Asticcacaulis excentricus CB 48: one gene and its partner. The protein of the gene in region 2 interacts with the protein of the main gene of each other region in a pairwise test. Links are inferred from orthologs where the notes say so. Each region holds a gene or a part of one and is shown on either strand. Other genes may lie near its edges.

Region 1 (3,859 bases), on a different replicon or contig from region 2:
ACATACTGATGGACGATGGCAAACCGTGTGGTGGTGAATGGAACTACGACGCCGAAAACCGCTCGCCGCCGCGCGACGGGCTGGTCTTTCCGCGCCGGCTGAGCTTTCGCAAGGACTCCATTACGCGTGATGTGCTCTATCTGGTCGCCAAAGTCTTTCCGGACAATCCCGGTCAACTGGAGCCCTTTCATTTTGCAGTCACCCGTTCGCAGGCGCTGAAAGAACTCGATCATTTTGTGGCGCACATCCTGCCGCAGTTCGGCCCCTGGCAGGACGCCATGCTGGGGCGCGAACCCTATATGTATCATTCACTGCTCTCGAGCTATATCAATGCCGGGCTGCTCTATCCGCTGGAGGTCTGTCTGGCGGCTGAGCGCGCCTATCGCGAAGACGGCGCGCCGCTCAATGCCGTCGAAGGGTTTATCCGTCAGGTGCTGGGCTGGCGTGAATATGTGCGCGGTCTTTACTGGCACTTTATGCCGGACTATGTGGCGATGAACGCGCTGGACGCCCACGAGGACCTGCCGTGGTTCTACTGGTCCGGTGATACGCAGATGAACTGCGTGCGCACGGCGGTGGCGCATACGCTGGAACACGCCTATTCACACCATATCCAGCGGCTGATGATTACCGGTAACTTCGCTCTGCTGGCGGGTGTTGATCCAAAACAGGTGCATGAATGGTATCTGGCCGTCTATGCCGATGCCTATGAGTGGGTGGAACTGCCCAATACGCTCGGTATGGCGCTGCACGCCGATGGTGGGATTATGGCCTCGAAGCCCTATGCCGCGTCAGGGGCCTATATCAACCGCATGAGCGATTATTGCAAAGACTGTCATTACAAGGTCGAAATGCCGGTGGGCGAAAAATCGTGTCCGTTCAATGCTCTGTACTGGGATTTTATCGCGCGTCACGAAGAGCGTTTCCGCAAAAATCCGCGCCTGTCTTACGTCTATGCCAACTGGACGCGTATGGGCGACGACAAGCAAAAAGCCCTGCGCGCCCAGGCACAAGCGCACCTTCAGGCCATGCGCGAAGGACATCTGTGATGCCACGCGGGGTAAAGAAATGCGACCTGCCGCAAAAGACCTGTCAGGGCTGTGGCCTGCCCTTCACCTGGCGTAAAAAGTGGGAAAAGGTGTGGGCCGAGGTGAGCTATTGCTCGGACCGTTGCCGCCAGGCTAAAAAGAGCGCCCGATAACCGGAACCGCTCTCATGACCCTGCCGCCGCTCAATCCGGTCTATGCCGGGCTTGGCACGACCATCTTCACCACCATGTCGGCAATGGCGGCTGAGACCGGCGCCCTCAATCTGGGGCAGGGCTTTCCCGAAACGGACGGCTTCCCGGAGGTGCGTGAGGCCGCAGCAAAGGCGCTGATCGACCGCTCAAATCAGTATGCCCCGATGAAAGGGCAGGCTGCGTTACTGGAGGCCGTGGCAGAGTTTTATGGCCGCACGCAGGGCCTCAGCCTTGATCCGGCAAGAAATGTGCTGATCACCTCCGGGGCGACCGAAGCGCTGGCGGCGGCGGTGTTTTCGCTGATTTCACCGGGCGATGAGGTGATTGTTTTTGAGCCCCATTACGACGCCTATGCGCCCCTGATCGAGCGCGCCGGGGGCGTGGTGGTGCGTGTGCGTCTCAGCCCACCCGACTGGCGCTTTACCGAGGCGCAACTGACCGAAGCCTTTTCGCGGCGCACCCGCATGGTGATGGTCACCACGCCCAACAATCCGACCACCCGCCTGATACCCACCGAGGATTGGGCGCTGCTGGCACGGTTCTGCATCGAGCATCAGGCCTATGTGGTGTCAGACGAGGTGTGGGAGCAGGTCGTGTTCGATGGCGCGACCCATAAGGGCGTGCTGAACGTCCCTGGACTGGAGACTTTAGGGGTCAAGATCGGCTCGGCAGGCAAGCTGTTTGCCCTGACCGGCTGGAAGGTGGGCTTTGTTTGTGCCCATGAGCGTCTAGTCAGCCAAATGGCGAAGGCGCATCAGTTTCTGACCTTCTCCACGCCCCCTATGTTGCAGTCGGCGGTGGCCTTTGGTCTGGGTTTACCCAAAAGCCGATTTGTCGAAGAGGTCGCCGCCCTTCAGCGGTCCCGCGAACGCTGGCGCGCGGGCCTTGAGGCTGAAGGCTTTCGAACCCTGCCGTCCGAAGGTACCTACTTTCTCAATATTGACCTTCCGGGCTCAGGTATTGCGCTGGAGGGGGAGAGTTTTGCCCGTCGTGCTCTCAAAGAAGCAGGTGTCGCCGTCATCCCGCTCGATGCGTTCTGCGCGCCGGGAGGTGACAGTCTGCCGGTTGTCCGGCTCTGCTTTGCCAAAAGCGATGCGACGCTGGATCGCGGGATTGAGCGGCTCACCGTTGCCCGCCGTCTTTGTGGGATAGTCTAAGACGGATTATTTGCAGTGCAGCAAAATGGCCACAGTTTCAGTTGCGATCAAACGGTTGAAGTGGCTCAGTTTTGTTTCCTGACAAAGCGTTTCTTAAATCGCATTTATGTTTAGCGGACTTATTGCGGAGCACAAAAAACTGTGTGACGTTTTTATGATCTATACACAGTGAGTGGTCGGTATTGTGCACCACCGGCGCTCCGCAAAAGGGGATCATACATGTTGAATGCGACAGGCCGTCTCAGGGCGAAAAGTCTTTCCCAATTTGCCGGCGTCTCTGCTCTGGCGCTTCTCAGCGCGGGTGTGGCATTTGGAGACGAACTTGCGCCGGAACCTGAAGTGACAGACGTGGTGGTGACGGCGACGCGCCGCGCTACTAATGTGCAGAAAATCCCCTACAATATTTCGGCCATCGGGGCTGCCGAAGCTGAACGCAACGGTATCGTGGAAATCGCCGATCTGGCGCGCGTAACGCCGGGGCTGAGCTTTCGCGACGTAGGTGCCCGCGACAACGGCTCCGTCATCTTACGTGGCCTGTCCGTTTCACCCCTGCGCGTCTCGACAGGTGGCGATAACGGATCAGTTGCACAGTATATCAACGAGACACCGGTCACCAATCAACCGCGGGTGTTCGATATCGACCATATCGAAGTCTTGCGCGGGCCACAGGGGACACTTTATGGCTCGGGTTCTCTAGGGGGCGCGATCCGCTACATCGTCAATGACCCTAAAATGTATTTCAATACCTCTGCCGGTGCTGATGTTTACAAAATTTCCCAAGCCGGGGAGGGGTCGTATAAATTGACCGGCATGATCAATCTGCCGTTGGTCGAAGACAAGCTGGCCCTGCGCGTCGCCCTGCAGCACCTTGATGATTCAGGCTTTACCGATTACCCCATGGTCATCAGCGGTCCGAAAACCGATCTTGATTTCGAAAAGCGTACCACGACGCGTGCGTCTCTCCTCTGGAAGCCCACAGCGGTCTTCTCTGCGACGGCCAGCGTCTATTACGACAATGCCAAGGCGGGCGGGCGCACAGGCTCCAATGCCGGTCTCACCATCAAGGCGCCTTATGACGGCGTCTCGGATAATTCCGACCCGACAATGTGGTCCTATCCGGCTTCCAACTATCGCCCCTACACACTCGGCAAGTTTGAGATCGGCCAGCGTTTCGAGGAGCCTGAATCCAACCACTACCTCCTATCGGCACTTGAACTTAAATACGATCTAGGTTTTGCGGACCTGACGTCGTCGAGCTCCTACACTACGGAAAGCGTGCTGGGTCACAGAGACCAGACCGACCTCCTGCTGGGGTTGGGGTTTGGCTACGAAAACTACCCCGATTTCCGGGCCTTCACCACGGAAGAATCGGATTTTGAAGCCACGGTGCAGGAGCTGCGTCTGGTGTCGAAATCGGGAGGTGCGTTCGATTACGCCGTAGGTCTCTACTACACCCGCGAAA
Region 2 (3,865 bases):
GATCATTTTATTTTATCAGACGGCATAAGAAAACCGCCCAGACAAAGTCCGGGCGGTACGGTGTCGTCAATGAGGGCGGGGGCTTAACCCATACCGCCGCCGCTCATCATGCCGGGGGCCATGTTGTGGTTGAGATGCGTCATCACCCACAAGGAGCCAACGATCAGGATGCCGACAATAATCGCCGTGAAGATAAAAGCGAGATTGTTCCACACCTGGCTCGAGGAGCTGTTCATGTGCAGGAAATAGCGCAGGTGCACCACAATCTGGATCACGCCAAGGATCAGGATGACCGGCACCAGGGTCGCGGCCGGCAGAAGCTTCAGCATGGTCAGGGCGAACGGAATAGCCGTCAGAATGACCGACAGACTAAAGCCGATCAGATAGTCCTTCACCGAGGCGTGGCCCGCGCCATGATCGCGGCCATGGCCCTGACCATGCTGGAGCTTATCCACCGCATGGTGGTCTGCCAGCGAGGTATGCGGGTCCTTGGCGGGGTGCAGGGTGGGTTTGTCAGGGATGTGCATCAGGCGGCTCCCATCAGATAGACGATGCTGAAAACGCCGATCCAGATGATGTCGAGGAAGTGCCAGAACAGGCTCAGTTCCATCATGCGGATACGGTTGGCGGGGGTGAGGCCGCGGCGGAACAAGTGGACGAACATGACACCCATCCAGATCAGGCCCGACGTGACGTGCAGGCCGTGCGTGCCGACCAGCGTAAAGAAGGCCGACAGGAAGGCCGACCGGTCGGGACCGGCACCTTCGTGGATCAGGTGGTTGAACTCATAAAGTTCCATGCCCATGAAGCCAAGGCCCAGAAGCCCGGTCACGGCCAGCCAGCCCAGAACGCCGTTCAGCTTGTTGTTCTGCATCGAAATCATCGACAGACCGAAGGTCAGCGACGACAGCAGAAGCAGCGAGGTTTCGATGGCGACGAAGCCGAGATCGAACAGCTCACGGCCATTGGGGCCGCCTGCGGTTGCGTCCTTCAGCACCGCGTAGGTGGCAAACAGGGTCGCAAAGATCAGGCAATCGCTCATCAGGTAGATCCAGAAGCCGAGTGTAACCTTGGCCTCTTCGTCGTGGTGATGGTGATCGTGCGTGTCGTGGACGTCGTTCGGATTGTGGTCGTAGGCCGATTCCAGCTGTTGCTTGAAAGCGCCCACGGGGTTTTCCGCCGGATTAACGGGGGTGCTGCTCATGGTTACGCCTCCGTCGTTTTGAGCTTGGCGAAGCGCGCGTCTTCGATAGCCTTGATCTCGTCAGGCTGGACGTAATAGTCGCGGTCTTCATTGAAGGTTTGCAGGATGGCCAGACCGATCATGCCGATCAGGGTGACGACAGCCAGCCACCAGATGTGCCAGACGAGCGCGAAGCCGAACGAAATGCTGGCCAGACCGATCAGCAGGCCGGTTGCCGTATTGCGCGGCATGTGGATTGGCTCATAGGCCTTGGGCTGGATATAGGCCTGACCCGTCTGCTTGGCGTCCCAGAAGGCATCGTGGTTCCCGATGGCCGGGGTGACGGCGAAGTTATAGAAGGGCGGCGGCGAAGAGGTCGCCCATTCCAATGTGCGGCCATCCCATGGGTCACCGCTATCGTCGCGCAGCTCATCGCGCTTCCAGATGGAATAGCCGATCTGCACGATCTGGGCGATGATGCCGGCGAAGATGATCAGGGCACCGATGGCGGCGACGATCAGGTACTGATGCCAGACGGGGTTGTCCATGTGGCTCAGGCGGCGGGTCATGCCCATCAGGCCCAGCGCGTAGAGCGGCATGAAGGCAACGTAGAACCCGATCAGCCAGCACCAGAAGCTGACCTTGCCGATGCCCGAATGCAGGCGGAAGCCGAAGGCCTTCGGGAACCAGTAGTTCAGGCCCGCGATACAGCCAAACAAAACGCCGCCGATGATGACATTGTGGAAGTGGGCAATCAGGAAGACCGAGTTATGCAGCACGAAGTCTGCCCCCGGAATGGCCAGCATGACGCCGGTCGCGCCGCCGATGACGAAGGTGATGATGAAGCCCATGGTCCACAGCATCGGTACTTCGAGGCGCACGCGGCCGCGGTACATGGTGAACAGCCAGTTGAACACCTTAACCCCGGTGGGGATCGAGATGATCATCGTTGAGATGCCAAAGAAGGCGTTGACGTTGGCACCTGCGCCCATGGTGAAGAAGTGGTGCAGCCATACGATGAAGGACAGAATAGCAATACACATGGTCGCATAGACCATGGCGTCATAGCCAAACAGACGCTTGCGGCAGAAGGTGGCCACGATCTCCGAGAAGATACCGAAGGCGGGCAGGACAAGGATGTACACTTCCGGGTGACCCCAGGCCCAGATCAGGTTGACGTACATCATGGCGTTGCCACCGCCGTCATTGGTAAAGAAGTGCATCCCCAGATAGCGGTCGAGGCCCAGCAGCGCCAGAGTGACGGTCAGAATGGGGAAGGCGGCGACGATGAGGATGTTGGCGGCCAGTGTCGTCCAGGTGAAGACCGGCATTCGCATCAGGGTCATACCCGGCGCACGCATCTTGAAGATGGTCGCAATCAGGTTCACCCCGGACAGCGTTGTGCCTATCCCGGAAATCTGGATGGCCCAGAGATAATAATCCACCCCAACACCGGGTGAGAACTGTAGTCCCGACAGTGGCGCATAGGCTAGCCAGCCCGTGTGCGCGAATTCACCGATGACCAGCGAGACGTTGATCAGCACCGCACCCGCCGCCGTGAACCAGAAGCTGAGGCTATTCAGATACGGGAAGGCAACGTCGCGCGCCCCGATCTGAAGTGGCATAATGACGTTCATCAGGCCGATTACGAAGGGCATGGCGACGAAGAAGATCATGATCACGCCGTGCGCGGTGAAGATCTGGTCAAAGTGGTCGGGCGGCAGGAAGCCCGCGCCGCCTGCCGAGGCCAATGCCTGTTGCGCGCGCATCATCAGGGCGTCGGCAAAGCCACGTAGCAGCATGATGAGGGCCAGGATGATGTACATCACGCCGATCTTCTTGTGATCAACGCTGGTCAGCCACTCTTTCCACACATAGGGCCAGAGCTTGAAATAGGTGGTCAGGCCGAGAACGAGCACGGCGGCACCGACCATACCGGCACCGGCCCCCATGATAATGGGGTCGTGCCACGGCACGGAGCTGATATCGAGTTTACCGAAGAGGAAGCGAAGAACGGGGTCTTCGTGGAGTTCGGCGACAGGGCTGGACATGGGTTATAATCTTTTTACGGGTCAAACGGTGGGGGCGGCGCGGAACTCAGCTTTCCGGAATGGCGCGGTTCAGCGCCACCTTGTCGGCCGTCTTGTTTTTGGACGTCAGAATTTCTGGGGCAACGCAATCGACCGCGCCGGGCACCAGATTCTTCATCATCGCCATGTTGAAGGCGTCTTCCTTACACAGGCCACCATCGGCGCAGCCGTTGAGTATCTTGGTAAAGAGGGCGGGCTGAACCGCCGCATAATAGGCCGGCGCTTTCAGGGTGCTTTTCTGATGCAGGGTCTTGTAGGCGCCGGTATCAAGTGTCTGACCGGACGCCTTGGCGCTGGCTACCCACGCGTCGAAACCGGTCTGATCCACGGCCTTCGCCTTGAACTTCATTTCGGCAAACCCGAAGCCCGAATAGTTGGCCGAAATGCCGTCATAGACACCGGCGTGGTCGGCGCGCAGCGACAGGTGGGTCTGCATGCCGTTCATGGCGTAGATCTGCGTGCCGAGCTGCGGTATGAAGAAGGAGTTCATCACGCTGGCTGAGGTGATCTCAAAATGAACCGGCACGCCGACGGGCATTGCCATTTCGTTGACCGTGGCGATACCGTACTGCGGATAGATGAACAGCCATTT

What was found.
Region 1: the proteins of cyoB (region 2) and ASTEX_RS06470 interact in binary tests that used the Escherichia coli proteins (3 or more experiments, as listed by UniProt). The link is inferred for Asticcacaulis excentricus CB 48 from one-to-one orthologs.

What each region holds. Positions count from the first base shown.
Region 1 is NC_014816.1:1,382,709-1,386,567, forward strand. Bases 395-3,306 are described here. They hold ASTEX_RS06470 (aminotransferase), read left to right. Parts: upstream 395-1,215; coding sequence 1,216-2,397; downstream 2,398-3,306. Other genes in these bases: ASTEX_RS06465 (cryptochrome/photolyase family protein), read left to right, coding at 395-1,049; ASTEX_RS19830 (DUF2256 domain-containing protein), read left to right, coding at 1,049-1,201; ASTEX_RS06475 (TonB-dependent receptor), read left to right, coding at 2,617-3,306. Also shown: more of ASTEX_RS06465, read left to right, coding at 1-394; more of ASTEX_RS06475, read left to right, coding at 3,307-3,859. UniProt on the Escherichia coli protein: Shows aminotransferase activity with methionine and histidine as substrates, and to a lesser extent also with phenylalanine.
Region 2 is NC_014818.1:78,057-81,921, forward strand. Bases 721-3,638 are described here. They hold cyoB (cytochrome o ubiquinol oxidase subunit I), read right to left. Parts: upstream 3,235-3,638; coding sequence 1,207-3,234; downstream 721-1,206. Other genes in these bases: cyoC (cytochrome o ubiquinol oxidase subunit III), read right to left, coding at 721-1,204; cyoA (ubiquinol oxidase subunit II), read right to left, coding at 3,281-3,638. Also shown: cyoD (cytochrome o ubiquinol oxidase subunit IV), read right to left, coding at 84-527; more of cyoC, read right to left, coding at 527-720; more of cyoA, read right to left, coding at 3,639-3,865. UniProt on the Escherichia coli protein: Cytochrome bo(3) ubiquinol oxidase is the terminal enzyme in the aerobic respiratory chain of E.coli that predominates when cells are grown at high aeration.